2 regions of the Rhizobium sp. LjRoot258 genome follow, and region 2 is predicted to be linked to the other one. Evidence: riboswitches for the same ligand, from Rfam matches in the RefSeq annotation. Region 2 holds a riboswitch; the other holds the start of a gene.

Region 1 (7,575 bases), on a different contig from region 2:
CCACGAGTGCTGCTTTCGCGGTCGCAAAGCTTGGTGGGGACGCCAGCCTCTGGAGTGCGGTCGGAGACGACCAAACCGGCGAGCGCATCATCGGCGACCTGGCAGAAAGCGGCATAGACACCCGCGGCATGCGGCGCGTGGCGGGCGCCCGCTCGGCCGTATCGACGATCCTGATCGACGATGCCGGCGAGCGCCTGATCATCCCCTTCTACGACCCGCGTCTGCATCAGCTCGTCCAATCGGTCACAGCGGACGATATCGCCCCATTCGATGCGGTTTTGGTCGATGTGCGCTGGCCATCGCTTGCACTGCAGACACTGCTCGCTGCCCGGGAAGCGAAGCTACCGGCCATCCTTGACGGTGACGTGGCGCCTGAGGGGGTGATCGAGATGTTGGCACCAGCGGCAAGCCATATTGTTTTTTCGCAGCCGGCTGCTGAACGTCTGGCAGGAACGGCGCAGCCGCCATCGATGGTTCGCCGGCTGAAGGAGCGTTTCAGCCATGCCTTCGTTAGCGTGACATTCGGAGAAAGAGGCTCCTACTGGTTCGACGACGACAGCGGTTGCATTCGCCATCTCGAAGCACCGTGCATCACGGCCACGGATACGCTGGCGGCAGGCGACATCTTCCACGGAACCTTCGCACTGACGCTTTCCGAGGGCATGGCGATCGAGGACGTGATGCGCGCCTCGTCGATGGCGGCGGCAATCAAATGCCAGACATTTGGAGGCCGCATCGGCGCGCCGGCTCGAGCAGAACTTGATGAAGCTTTGATGAGTTGGCCAGCCAAGGCCGTCGATATCAACGCGCGAAACGATCCGGCGCAGGCCCTTTGAAGGTCAAGCGGCCTTCGAGATCGTCATGGAGCAGCCGGACGCCTTGAGCGCGGCTTCGACGACGTCAACGAAAAGCTTGCGGAACCATACCGAGCGGCCGTCCGCCCTGTCGACGCGGCGGTAGAGCATCGTAACAGGATCGGCGGGCAGTTCGATCGGCGGCGCCGAGATCTCCAGCCCGTGCAACTGCGCGATGCAGCGAGCGATCGATTCCGGAATGGTCGCGATTGCCGGCATCGCCCTCAGCGCCGGTGGCAGTGCTGAAAAGCGCGGTACGGTGGCCACGACCTGGCGGCGCAGACCGGCCTTGGCAAGGACTGTGTCGACATTTGTCGCACTGTTGCCCTCAAAGGACACGGTGACATGTGCGGCATTGACGAAGTCTTCCAGCGTCAGCGGCGCTTTGCGCTTCAGCTGGGCTGGGTCATAGACGCAGACCGAACACTGGCTGAAGAGCGGCGCCCGGACATGCCAGGACGCCGGTTCCTCGTGGACCGCGACGCTGAAATCATAAGCACCGTCGTCAAGCATGCGGGCAGCATCGCGCTTGTCGGCGGCGACCCCGATCAGACGCGCACCCGGGGACAGTGCGCGCAGACGCGCCACCAGCGGCCCGAAGAACGCCGATTCCAGATTGTCGCACATGCCGATCCTGAACTCGCCCTGCCAGATCTTTGGATCGAAGGCGGCCGGCGGCCGGATGGCGCGCTCGATGCCCGATAGCGCATCCTCGATCGCCGGCGCGATTGCAAGCGCGCGTGGGGTCGGCTGCAGACCTCGCCCGACCCGTACGAACAGCTCGTCGTCAAGCGTCTCGCGCAGCCGCTTTAGGGCCGCCGACAAGCCTGGCTGGCCGAGCAGAAGCCGCTCGGCAGCACGAGAGACATTGCGCTCCTGCATCAGCACCGAGAAAGCCAGCAGCAGGTTGAGGTCTATCTTTCTGAGGATCGTGTCATTCATCATTATCAGTAATACCTGACATGGTTACTATCAATTTGCAATAGGTTCGGGAGGTGTACATTTTCTCGTTCCCTGACGCTCAAAGCTTCCTCCCGGGGCGTCGGCAGAAAGGAACGATCACTCATGACCATTTCGAGATCTCAAGGCGGAGCCGGCCTGGCATTACTGTTGCTCTGTGCTGCCAACTTTCTTGATGCAATGGATGTGTCCACGATTGGCGTCGCGCTTCCGGCGATACAGGCCGAGCTCGGCATGAAGGCCACGTCCCTTCAGTGGGCCGTCAGCGCCTATGTGCTTGGCTACGGCGGTTTCCTGTTGCTGGGCGGGCGCGTCGCGGACGTTTTCGGCCACCGTCGCGTCTTCCTCTGGTCGCTCGCCATTTTCGCTGCCGCCAGCATCGCCGGCGGCTTTGTCGATAGCGGCCCGACGCTGATCGCCGCACGCCTGATAAAGGGCATCGCCGCTGCGTTTACGGCACCCGCTGCCCTTGCCCTGCTTCTGTCGGTGTTCGGCGAAGGATCGGCGCGGGCGAAAGCGCTCGGGATCTTTGCCTCGACTGGCGCGACCGGCTTTGTCCTTGGCATGGTGCTGGGCGGTGCCGCGACGGTCTTCAGCTGGCGGGCAACTCTTGTCATGGGTGCGCCGGTCGCCATTATCGCGCTGGCGATTGCTCCTTTCGTGCTGCCGGCAGACCAGCAGCGCAGCGGGCCGCGTGCCAAGTTCGACTGGGCTGGCGCGATAACAATCACGCCGGGACTTTTGCTCTTCGTCTTTGGCATCACCAATGCTGCGGCCGATGGCTGGCAGGCAGTGCCGACCTGGGGTGCGCTCGTGGCGGCGGCCGCTTTGATCGGCCTCTTCCTGATCGTCGAATCCCGTCATGCTGATCCGATGGTGCCGCTTGCGATATTCCGGCGGGCAAAGCTCTCCCACGCCAATGCCATTGCTGCGCTGTTCCAGGGCGTCTATGTCGGCTTCCAGTTCATCGCGACGCTCTATTATCAGACAGTCGTTGGCTGGTCGGCCTTCGCGACCGGGTTCTCTTTTGCCTTCGGCGGCGTCTGCGTCATGTTCCTGGCGCCACGCTTTGCGACGATCGCGCAAAATCGTGGCACGACCGGGCTGATGACGCTTGGGGTGGCGCTGCAGGCCCTCAGCTACATCTTCTGGATCCTGAGCGTTGGCCACATCAACCCGGTCTGGCTGGTCGTCCTGTCACAGCTCCCGCTTGGTGTCGGCTACGCCATGACCTATCCCTCAGTGCAGGTTGCGGCACTCTCCGACGTTGGCGAGGATCAGTCCGGGCTCGCATCGGGGCTGTTGTTTGCTTCCTTCCAGATCGGTGGCGGCATCGTGCTTGCGGCAGCCTCGGCCATATTTGGTGCGGCTTCCGGTTTCGGCTGGGATCCGTATTTCGCCGGCATCACGTTTGTCGCGGTCCTTGCGGTCCTCGTCACGCTTGCGGCCGCACTCGGTCCGAGAGCCTCTGTCGTTGACCGGAACATCTATCAGGCGGCGGAATAGCCGGGACGCCGCTTTTCGCGCGCGACGTCGCCGGCCACGTCCGGCGATGTCCATTTTATGGGTGACAGTCGCCTGCTTCTCTGCGACAAGAAGGCGATGAGAGACAGGGGCGCCCTCCGTATGGTGGGCTGAGAAGCACCCTTTGAACCTGAACCGGATAATGCCGGCGGAGGGAGTCGCTCGGGACTGTCGGCTTCCCGCGGCTGTCCCTGCGCCTTTCTCCCCGGTCGAAAGGCACATCATGCAAGATCAGACCTCGCCGGGAACGCTGCTGGGCGAATTGCGAGCGCAGCCACCGCTCGTCCACTGCATCACCAATTTCGTTGCCATGAACATCGCAGCCAATGTTCTTCTGGCAGCTGGCGCTTCCCCGGCCATGGTGCATGCGGAAGAAGAGGCTGGTGAATTTGCCGCGCTCGCCGGCGCCCTGACGATCAACATCGGCACACTCTCGTCAGCTTGGCTGCGCGGCATGCAGGCAGCCGCCAGCGCGGCCGGCCAGGCCGGCAAGCCCTTTGTTCTCGATCCGGTTGCCCACTACGCAACCGGTTTTCGTCGTGCGGCGGTGGACCGGCTGCTGGAACTCGGCCCCACCGTCATTCGCGGCAATGCCTCCGAAATCATCGCGCTTGCCGGCGGGGCGAGCCGTGGTCAAGGCGTGGATAGCCGCGATGAAGTCGACCAGGCTGAGGACGCTGCCCGGCTACTAGCCAGGACACACGGAGCGACGATCGCGGTAACCGGCGCTGTCGATTTCGTCACCGATGGCGACCGGGCGGCTCGTATCGAGGGTGGCTCGGCTTTGATGCCGCGGGTCACGGCGCTTGGCTGCTCGCTGACCTGCCTTATTGGCGCATTTGCGGCCATTCGGCCCGGCGCGCCATTCGCGACAGCGGTTGCAGCCCTTGCTACCTTTTCTGTCGCCGGCGAAATGGCAGCCAGCAACGCGGACGGCCCGGGCTCGTTCTCCTGGCGTTTCCTCGATGCACTTGCCGCGCTTGACGCTGCTACGCTCGATCGCCATGCCAGGGTGCGCGCGGCATGAGAAACCTCGATCTTTCTCTCTACCTCGTCCTCGATCCGGGCCTTTGCGCCGCCTTCGGCATGGTGGAGACCGCCCGCGCGGCGGTCGCCGGGGGAGCGACCATGGTGCAACTGCGCGACAAGCATGCGGATACGGCACGGATGATCGAGACTGGGCGGGCACTCAAGGTGGCATTGTCCGGCACCGGCGCTCTGCTGATCGTCAATGACGACGTGGAGGCGGCTATCGCTATTGGCGCCGACGGGCTGCATATTGGCCAGGACGACATCGATGCGATCACGGCGCGGCAATTGATTGGCCCGAACATGATCCTCGGCCTCTCGGCTGAAACGGCGGCGCTGGCGGCAGCAATCGACCCCGCAGCTGTCGACTATGCTGGGTTGGGGCCGGTTTTTGCGACAGCGACGAAGCCTGACCACAAACCCGCGCTCGGCTTTGAAGGGCTTTCGCGCCTGATCAAGGTTTGTCCCGTACCGGTCGTCGCCATCGGTGGCCTGAAATCCGCCCACGTCGGTGACGTCCTTGCCGCCGGGGCCGATGGGCTTGCGGTTGTCTCGGCGATTTGCGGGACGCCCGATCCACAGCTGGCGGCACGAGAGATCGCCAAGAACATCCAAATGGCAAGAACATGATCCGAAACGTGATGTCCATTGCAGGCTCCGATCCCTCCGGCGGGGCCGGTATCCAGGCCGATCTCAAGGCATTTTCCGCGCGCGGCGTCTATGGCATGGCAGTGATGACGGCGCTGACCGCCCAGAACACGCAAGGCGTTTGCGGCGTCCATCTGGTCCCTGCTGCCTTCGTTGCGGATCAGATTGCGGCGGTTCTTGCCGACGTGCGGGTCGACGCCATCAAGATCGGCATGATTGCCACGGCCGAGATCGCCGACGCCGTCGCCGATGCGCTTGTGCCCTACCAGGGTATCCCGATCGTTCTGGACCCCGTCATGGTCGCCAAGGGTGGAGCTGCCCTACTCGACCCCTCCGCTGTCGACGTTCTGTCCAAGCGTCTGTCGCCACTTGCAACCTTGCTGACGCCAAACCTGCCGGAAGCGGCTGCACTGCTTCATGTCTCTGCCGCGGCCACACGCAGCGACATGGCCGAGCAGGCAGACAGTCTTCGCCAGCTCGGTCCCAAGGCTGTCCTCGTCAAGGGCGGACATCTGGCCGGCGACGAAAGCCCGGATGTGCTGTCGACAGCCTCCGGGCTGGCATGGTTTGAGGCAAAACGCGTTGCGACCGCAAACACGCATGGCACCGGCTGCACCCTTTCCAGCGCGCTTGCCGCCGAACTGGCGAAAGGAGCATCAGTTCACGAGGCGGTCACGCGTGCCAAGGTCTACCTTGCTGATGCCGTCGCCCATGCCGACGAGCTGAGCGTCGGGTCTGGCCACGGACCCGTGCACCACTTTCACGCACTGTGGTCGGCGGGGTCGGCATAGCATGAACGACCCGCCTGCCGACAGAGCCGATCAGTTTTTGACAGCACCAGCAGTCAGGCCTGCGATGATGTGCTTTTGTGCCAGGAAGAAGACGATGATCGTCGGCATGATTGTCAGCGTGATGAAGGCGAGCACCAGCTGCCAGGCGGTGCCGAACTCACCGCGATAGACCATGATGCCAAGCGGCCATGGGTACATCGTCTCCGAATTCAGCATGATCAGCGGCAGGATGTAGCTGTTCCAGCTGCCGACGAAGGAGATGATGCTGACAGTTGCGATGATCGGCCGCGAGAGCGGCAGCGAGATATGCCAGAAGAAGCGGATGTAGCCACAGCCGTCGACGATTGCCGCCTGGAACAATTCTTCCGGAAGGTTGCGAAAATAGTTCCGGAACAGAAGTATGCTCATGCCCAGGCCGAAGGAGACCTGCGGCAGGACAACGCCCCAGTAAGAATTCAACAGGCCGAGGTCACGGATCCGGATGAACAGGGGCAGGATGGCGGTCGCAGCCGGAAACATCAGGCCGATCAAGAAGTAGTTGAGCAGGAAACCCGCGCCGAAGAACTTCACATGCGCGAAGGTAAAGGCGGCCATGGCCGAGACCGAAACCGTCAAACAGACCGTTAGCGTGGCGATGATCAGCGAATTCATCATCTGCCGCCAGTAGCGGTCCCCAAAGAAAATGTCGGTATAGTTTTCCGGATGCCATGCGACCGGTAGCCCGAAGGGGTTGGTGCGTAGGTCGCCGAGATCCTTGAAACCGCCAAGTGCCGTCGTCAGCAGCGGGACCAGTACGATCGCTGCGATGATCGTCAGGGAGACATACAGATAGATCTTCGTGCCGGTCGCGATCCGGGCGGATGAGGCCATCTCAGTCATTGCGCATGAATATCCGTTTGTAGCCGAAGGCAAGCGTCACGCAGATGACGAACAGGACGACGCCCACGGCACTGCCGAGGCCGACCTGCATGCGCGTGACGCCAAAGTTGAAAAGGAAGGTGACCATGGTCTGCGTCGCGTTGAAGGGCCCGCCGCCCGTCAGCGGCATGATGAGGTCGAAGAGCTGCAGTGAGCCGACGACAGCAAAGAAGACGGACAGGCGAACGGTCGAGCCGAGAAGCGGCAGCGTAATGTAACGGAACCGCTGCCAGCCGCTGGCGCCGTCGATTTCTGCGGCTTCCAGCACGCTTTTGTCGAGCGACTGCAACCCCGCAATGAAGAGCATCATGTGGAACCCAAAATACTTCCACACGACAACTGCCAGCACTGCATAGATCGCCAGGTCCTTGTCTGCCAGCACATAGGGTGTCTCGACGCCGATGAGGTGGGCGGCCGAGGCAAACAGGCCATAGTCGCCATCGTAGACGAAGCGCCAGATGAGGCCGGCGGCGACCTCCGCCAAGACGTAGGGCAGGAAGAAGATCAAGCGGAAGATGACCACTCCAGCGATCCGGTGCGCCAGCATCATCGCCAGCCAGATGGCGAGCGGAATCTGGATCAGGATCGAAATGACGATGATCAGCGCATTGTTCTTCAACGCCGTCAGGAAGGCGCTGTTCTTGAACAGTACCTCGAAATTCCTCATTCCCACGAACTGCGTCGGCAATCCGTAACCGTCCCACTTGTAGAGACTGTACCATGCCGCCTCCCCCATGGGCAGGATGACGAAGATCGTAAACAGCAGCAGCGCTGGCGGCAGAAACAGAAGCAGGACCGGCAGGCGCCGGGCCAGGCTCGGATCTTTGCTGCGCACCGACGATCTGACAGCC
Region 2 (7,575 bases):
GCGTTATAGAGCTTCAGCATCATTCAGCCGCCCTGCATCGGCGACAAGATTTCGATCCTGTCATTGTCGTTAAGCGCATGGTCGACACGGTCCTCGCGGTGGACGATTTCGCCGTTGACGGCGGTCGCCAACCATTCGCCCTCGTATTCCATCAGCGTCAGCAGTTCCGACAACGTTGCTGCAATGAGGTCGTGATGCTCGCCGTTGACGATCAGTTTCATCGGCTATTTCCTCCTGGTTCAGTTCTGGAGAAGACAAGGTCAACGGCTTCCTGCGCCATTGCGGGCGCAAGCAGGAAGCCGTGGCGATAGAGGCCATTGAGCACGACCGCACCGCGCTCGCGGGTCGCGCGGGGAAAATTGTCGGCGAATGCCGGCCGGATGCCCACGCCGGTTTCGACCACTGCAGCGTCCGCGAAGGCGGGATGCACTGCATAGGCGGCGTTCAACAACTCCATCATCGAACGCGCCGAGATCGGACCGTCAAACTCCGTCTCGATCATGGTGGCACCCACCATGAACAGGCCATCTCCGCGCGGAACGATATAGACGGGGAAGCGGGGATGCAGCAGGCGAACGGGCCTGGTGAGGGTAACCTCGCCGGTTTCCAGATAAAGCATTTCGCCGCGAACGCCGCGAAGTCCGCTCGTCTGTCCGATCCGCGCGGCGCCAGTGCAATCCACGATGTCGTCGTAGTCGGTCTCTCCGGCCACTCGCTCGATGAATGCAACACGCCGATCGACAAGTTTTTCTCGCAGCAGACCCAAGACTCGCCTTGGATTGAGGTGTCCTTCCAGTGGGAAGAAAAGGGCGCGCCTGAAGCGCCCTGCCAGAGCTGGCTCCCATGAGGCGATATTTTCTTCATCCAACCATTCATGGCCGCTTGTGCGACCGGCGAAGCGATTGAGCTCGCTCTGGTCGCGGGCGGGAGCAACGACCAGCGTTCCGTTTCGGTGTACCTCCCCCGGCAGCATCATGTCCCACCGGTCGGGAGCATCGCGACCTCGCAGCAATACGGCTTCCTCGGCACTTTCGCGCTCGCACCAGGGCGCGAGCATGCCGCCCGCGAGCCAGGAGGCTGCCTGCCTGGAGCCTTTAGCCGGATCAATGACCGTCGCATCGGCACCGCGAAGGCTGAGTTCGTGGGCGACGACGAGGCCGGCAACGCCGGCCCCTTTGACAAGCACATGCATATCAGTCGCCCGACTGTTCGACGGCATTGATTGGCATGTAGAGATCGCCGCCCTCGCGGTATTTCGCCGCCATCGCGTCGAGCCCTTCCTTCTGCGCCTCGGCACGGATGTCGTGCGAGATCCGCATCGAGCAGAACTTCGGGCCGCACATGGAGCAGAAGTGCGCCACCTTGTGCGCTTCCTTCGGCAGCGTCTCGTCATGGAAGCTGCGGGCGGTTTCGGGGTCCAGCGCGAGGTTGAACTGGTCCTCCCAGCGGAATTCGAAGCGAGCGCGTGACAGGGCGTCGTCGCGCAATTGAGCGGCCGGGTGCCCCTTGGCGAGATCGGCCGCGTGGGCAGCGATCTTGTAGGTGATGACGCCGGTCTTCACGTCGTTGCGGTCGGGTAGACCAAGATGCTCCTTCGGGGTGACGTAGCAGAGCATCGCCGTACCGAACCAGCCGATCATCGCAGCACCGATGCCCGAGGTGATGTGGTCGTAGCCGGGTGCAATGTCGGTGGTCAGCGGTCCCAGCGTATAGAAGGGCGCCTCGCCGCAGACGGCGAGCTGCTTGTCCATGTTCTCCTTGATCTTGTGCATCGGCACGTGGCCGGGGCCTTCGATCATGACCTGGCAGTCCTTGGCCCAGGCGATCTTCGTCAGTTCGCCGAGCGTTTCCAGCTCGGCGAACTGTGCCGCGTCGTTGGCGTCGGCAATCGAGCCCGGACGCAGGCCGTCGCCGAGCGAGAAGGAGACGTCATAGGCGCGGCAGATGTCGCAGATCTCCTCGAAATGCTCGTAGAGGAAGCTCTCGCGGTGGTGATGAAGACACCACTTGGCCATGATCGAGCCACCGCGCGAAACGATGCCGGTGACGCGGTTGACGGTGAGCGGAATGTAGTGCAGCCGCACGCCGGCGTGGATGGTGAAGTAGTCGACCCCCTGCTCGGCCTGCTCGATCAGGGTGTCGCGATAGACTTCCCAGGTCAGGTTCTCGGCAATGCCCTCGACCTTCTCAAGCGCCTGATAAAGTGGAACCGTGCCGATCGGCAGTGGCGAGTTGCGGATGATCCATTCGCGGATGTTGTGGATGTTGCGGCCGGTGGAGAGATCCATGACTGTATCGGCGCCCCAGCGGGCAGCCCAGACCATCTTCTCGACCTCTTCGGCCATGGAAGACGTGACGGCGGAGTTGCCGATATTGGCGTTGATCTTCACCAGGAAGTTCCGGCCGATGATCATCGGTTCGGATTCGGGATGATTGATGTTGGCGGGAATGATCGCTCGGCCGGTGGCAATCTCCTGCCGGACGAATTCCGGGGTTACGTGATCCGGAATCCGGGCGCCGAAGCTTTCGCCGTCGCGCGTGATAGCCTCCGCCTGCGCCTTGCGGCCAAGGTTCTCGCGGATCGCGATGAATTCCATCTCCGGTGTGATAATGCCGGCGCGCGCATAGGCGAGCTGGGTCACGGCCTTGCCGTCCCTTGCGCGGAGCGGCTGGCGCGTGCCGGGAAATTCCGGCGTCAGCCGTTCGCCGCTGGCAAAGCCGTTGTCTTCGGGGCGGACCTGGCGGCCCTGATAGGCTTCGACGTCACCGCGGGCGACCACCCAGCCGCGGCGCAGTTCTGGTAGTCCCTGCTCGATGCGGATGTCGGCACCTTCGACGGTGTAGATGCCCGAGGAATCATAGACCGTGACCGGCGGTTCGCCCGATGTCGGGTGAAGGCTGATCTCGCGCATCGGGACGCGGACATCAGGGTGGATTTCTCCGGGAATGTAGATTTTTCGAGAGGCCGGCAATGGGCCTGTCGTAACGGTCGGGGTGATATTCTTTGCGGCAATATTCATGGTTTGAGGCTCCAAGTTTGCATTTGGAGACCCAGTCCTCAGCCGGAATGATGAAAAGACGCTGACACGGTTTCCTCGCGAGAATCCAATGCCTTCGAGCGCTTGCACCGTCCCTACGCCAGTATGAACTGGATCAGGTTCAACGGGTCACTGCGCGCGATAGCAGTATCTCAGCCCCTTGCCGGGACCCCCCTGGTGAATGCGAAAAGGTTAGAACCAGAGTAGCAAAGCTGTCAAGCCGACCGCGTAGGCTACATCGAAAGGTCCAGCGCCCGGCCTTCGAAGAGGCGGCTCTGCGAGCCCTCGAGATGCGCCTTCATCAGCGCCCGCGCGTCTTCCGCGCGGCCTTCGACGATGGCGAGGTAGATCTTGTTGTGTTCTTCGTAGACCTGCTCAAGACCTTGGCGCGGGCCAAGCAGAGACAGACCGTGAAGATGCATGCCGACCGCGATATGCGCTTTCAGGGCATCGATCGAGGCCGTGTAGTAGTGGTTGTTGGCGGCTTCCGTGACCGCACGATGGAACGTGAAGTCGGCGTCAGTGCGATGAAGCTGGTGGCTGGTCGCCTCACGGAGATCGGCGAGAGCAGCTGCGATCTTCTGAATCGCCGCCTCGTCGCGGCGCTTGGCAGCAAAATAGGCGGCAGCAGGCTCGATCGTCAGGCGAAACTCATAGCAGCGCTGAATATCGGCGATCGTCTTGACCGGCGAATAGGAAAGCTGCGTCGTCGGCGAGCCATGAGCGCTGACGAAGGTGCCGGCACCTTGCCTGGCGTAGACGATGCCCTGATCGCGCAAGCGTGCCAACGCGTCGCGCACGATGGGGCGCGAGACGCCAAGCATCGACGCAAGCTCGTGCTCACCGGGAAGTCGTGAATCGGGCGGATAGTTTCCCGAGCGAATGCGCTCTTGCAACTGATCGAACACCCGATCGACCAGCTTGACGGCCTTACCGCGCTCCGGCTTTGTCGCAGGCGACGCTTGCGCATTCGCCGATACACCGTTTGCTTCGTCCACCTTCATTCTCCCCGTCGGCATTGTCCTATGCCGCCTGATTCTGTGCAATCAGTCTTACCAAACTATCAGAATTTCCGAAGCCCCCGGACTTCACCGCGCAGCGGAAACGCAGGCCATCGGCCGTTTTGACGTCAAACCACGGAATGCCCGCCTCGATTTCGCCCTGCGGCCTCAGGATCCGAATTCCGAGCTCGCGAAAAACTGCCAGCGCCGTATCGCCACCGCCAACCATCAGCATCTCCGGGCGCGTCGCATCTATGATCGACTTTACGCCTTTCGCGAACCGGTCGGCAACTGCCGCGGTCTCGCCGGTGATTTCGCCTGTACAGCGCAGAAGCACCGGCAGGCCTAACCGCTGTTCGTCCGGTAGCATTCCCACGGGAGCATCAATGGCCGAGGTCAGGACACCGGAAGCCTCCAGCTTGGTCATTTGTGCCGCTGTGATCGGGTCGCGGGAACCGACGGCGAAAACTGTCCGATTTGATGCCGCAAAGGGTCGGCCTGCTTTGTTGGCCCTGCCGATCTTGCGAGCAAGCGCGGCGCCGATGCCGCGCGCGCCAACGGCAAGTGTGATCTTCCAGTCGTGCCTGCCGACCAGCCGGTCGAGATCGCCATCAGTCTCGGCGTCACGCACGAGGACCTGGCCGTCAGCTGTCTTGAAGAGATCGGCAATCGGTAGCGGCTCGTTGACGCCGCGGCCGACGACATGGCCGTTGCGGGTCAAACGCTCTTGATCGGGGATGGCTGGTGCCACGACGATTGCCGCGTGGCCGAAGACGGCGGCAATAGCTGCGCTTTCTGCTGCAACATTCCCCTTGAGACGGGAGTCTATCTTTTTCAAAACGATCTGAGGCGAGGCGGCAAGAAGGGCCTTCGCCGCAACGCTGACCCTTCCTGCCGCTTCCTCCTCCGGGAGAGCTCTTGAGGCCGTGTTGACCACCACGACCTCGCAACCGGTCATAAGCGCATCCGATATGGCTTCGACCTCGATCGCGACAGCGACGGAAAGCCCGGCGTCGACAAAGGGGGTTCCCGTGTCCAGTGCGCCGGTCAGATCGTCAGCGATGATCGCGACCTTCAACGTCATGTGGTTTGTCCGGTGTTGACCGCGTGGCAGGCGACGAGATGGCCGGGCTTGGCTTCCTTCCATTCCGGAACCGCCCTGCTGCAAGCCTCCATGGCGATCGGGCATCGCGTATGGAAGCGGCAGCCGGCCGGTGGATTGAGCGGACTTGGCACGTCACCCTGCAGGATCTGGCGCTTGCGGCTGCGCTCCAGCTCCGGATCGGTGTCCGGAACGGCCGACAGCAGCGCTTTGGTGTAGGGATGCAGCGGGTTGTCGAACAGCTCCTCGCGGGTCGCAAGCTCCGCCAGACGGCCGAGATACATCACGCCGACACGGGTGCTGATATGGCGAACGACGGCCAGATCGTGGGCGATGAACAGGTAGGTCAGGCCATATTTTTCCTGCAGGTCGAGCAGCAGGTTGATGATCTGCGCCTGAATGGAAACGTCGAGTGCGGAGATCGCTTCGTCGCAGACGATGAACTTGGGCTGGCAGGCGAGCGCGCGGGCGATGACGACACGCTGCCGTTGGCCGCCGGAAAGCTCGTGCGGATAGCGCTGGGCAAAGCGGGTCGACAGGCCGACGTCGGTCAGCAGCGTCGCGACCCGGTCCTTCAGTTCCGCCTTGGTGCAGAGCTTGTGGAACAGGATCGGCTCTCCAATCGCCTCCCCGATCGTCATGCGCGGGTTGAGCGTCGAATAGGGATCCTGGAAGACGATCTGCAGGTCGCGGCGGAAGGGCCGCATCTGCTTCTCGTCCAGCGTTGCCAGATCCTGGCCCTTGTAGACGACCTTGCCGCTGGTTGCCTTGTAGAGGTTGAGGATGGTGAAGCCGGTCGTCGACTTGCCGCAGCCGGATTCGCCGACGAGGCTCAGCGTCTCGCCTTCCATGATATCGAGATTGACGTTGTCGAGCGCATAGACCGTCGCCGAGCGTTCGCCGAAGGCGCCGAGCTTGACGTGGAAATGCTTGACGAGGTTCTCGACCCTGAGCAGCGGTTGGGCACCCATCACGCAGCCTCCTGCATTTTCTGGACGACAAAACAGGCGGCCCGGTGATTTCCGGCGCCGGCCAGCGGCTCGAGCTTCGGTACGCGCTCGAGGCAAATCGCTTCCGCCAGCGGACAGCGCGGCGCAAAGGGGCATCCCTTCGGCCGGCGACCCGGTTCGGGCGGTGTGCCGCCGATCGAGCTCAGCCGGCTTGCCGGTGCATCCGACAGCTTCGGGATCGAGGCCAAGAGACCGCGCGTGTAGGGATGGCTCGGGCGAGCGTAGAGTTCATCGACCGGCGCATCCTCGACAACGGTGCCGGCGTAAAGCACGGCGACGCGATCGACGAGACCGGCGATCAGCGCCAGGTCATGAGTGATCCAGACCACCGACATGCCGAGCTTGGCGCGCAGATCCTTCACGAGATCGACGATCTGGGCCTGGATGGTGACGTCGAGCGCCGTCGTCGGTTCGTCGGCGATCAGGAGCTTCGGATTGCAGGCAAGGCCAATGGCGATCATCACGCGCTGGCGCATGCCGCCAGACAGTTCGTGCGGATAGGCCTGCAGCCGCTCTTCCGGACCGGGAATGCCGACGAGACGCAGCAGTTCGACGGCACGTGCGCGGGCCTCCGCCTTGCTCATCCTGCGATGATAGATCAGTGGCTCGCAGATCTGGTCGCCGACCCGCATGACCGGGTTTAGCGAGGTCATCGGATCCTGGAAGACGAACCCGATATCGCCGCCGCGTACCTTGCGCAGTTCCTTGTTCGACATCTTCTGCAAGTCATTGCCGTCAAAGCTGGCCGAGCCTTTGGTGACCTTGATCTTGTTGGGCAGGAGCCGCATCAGGCTCAGCATCGTCAGACTCTTGCCACAGCCGGACTCGCCGACGACGCCGAGCGTCTCGCCCTTGTTGACGTGGAGGTCGATCCCGTCGACGACAACGGCAGGGCCGTTGCGTCCGTCGATTTCGACGGTGAGGCCGCGGACATCGAGCAGTCGTTCACTGGATTTGGTCGTGTTCATCACTTGCTGCCCCGCGGATTGAGTGCGTCGTTGAGGCCATCGCCGAGGAAGCTGAAGGCAACCGAGGCAAGGCCGAGGACGGCTGCCGGTGCGGCAAGGAGATGGGGATAATGCTGCCAGACGCGTAGACCGTCCGAAATCATGTTGCCCCAGCTGGGGGTCGGCGGATTGACGCCGACGCCGAGGAAGCTGAAGGCGCTTTCTAGAACCATCGCCGTGCCGAGACCAGCACTGACGGAGACGATCAGCGGTCCAAGCGCGTTCGGTACCACGTAACGCTTCATGATGACCCAGTTGGACAGGCCGAGAGCCTGGGCCGCGGTGATATAGGGGCGGCTGCGGATCGACAGCACCTGGGCGCGCACCAAGCGCGCATAGGGCGGCCAGGAGATCAGCGCCATCGAGCCGAAGACCAGGAAGAAATCCACCCATACCGTCTGGCGATAGAATGGATTG

What was found. A riboswitch is a leader RNA that binds a small molecule or an ion and turns the genes downstream of it on or off. The one in region 2 is predicted to bind thiamine pyrophosphate.
Region 1: linked by a shared signal. The riboswitch ahead of thiM (hydroxyethylthiazole kinase) and the one ahead of thiC (phosphomethylpyrimidine synthase ThiC) in region 2 are both predicted to bind thiamine pyrophosphate.

Annotation. Positions count from the first base shown of each region.
Region 1 covers NZ_CAXUST020000002.1:1,451,333-1,458,907, forward strand. The annotation lists gene ACSQ9D_RS27620 (sugar kinase) at 1-836, shown strand, start outside; gene ACSQ9D_RS27625 (LysR family transcriptional regulator) at 840-1,799, opposite strand; gene ACSQ9D_RS27630 (MFS transporter) at 1,920-3,320, shown strand; TPP riboswitch at 3,416-3,512, shown strand; gene thiM (hydroxyethylthiazole kinase) at 3,562-4,365, shown strand; gene thiE (thiamine phosphate synthase) at 4,362-4,997, shown strand; gene thiD (bifunctional hydroxymethylpyrimidine kinase/phosphomethylpyrimidine kinase) at 4,994-5,806, shown strand; gene ACSQ9D_RS27650 (carbohydrate ABC transporter permease) at 5,837-6,685, opposite strand; gene ACSQ9D_RS27655 (carbohydrate ABC transporter permease) at 6,678-7,575, opposite strand, start outside.
Region 2 covers NZ_CAXUST020000001.1:3,646,963-3,654,537, reverse strand. The annotation lists gene ACSQ9D_RS17955 (thiazole synthase) at 1-20, opposite strand, end outside; gene thiS (sulfur carrier protein ThiS) at 24-221, opposite strand; gene thiO (glycine oxidase ThiO) at 218-1,192, opposite strand; gene thiC (phosphomethylpyrimidine synthase ThiC) at 1,194-3,020, opposite strand; TPP riboswitch at 3,113-3,224, opposite strand; gene ACSQ9D_RS17935 (FadR/GntR family transcriptional regulator) at 3,272-4,036, opposite strand; gene ACSQ9D_RS17930 (four-carbon acid sugar kinase family protein) at 4,062-5,123, opposite strand; gene ACSQ9D_RS17925 (ABC transporter ATP-binding protein) at 5,120-6,112, opposite strand; gene ACSQ9D_RS17920 (ABC transporter ATP-binding protein) at 6,112-7,119, opposite strand; gene ACSQ9D_RS17915 (ABC transporter permease) at 7,119-7,575, opposite strand, start outside.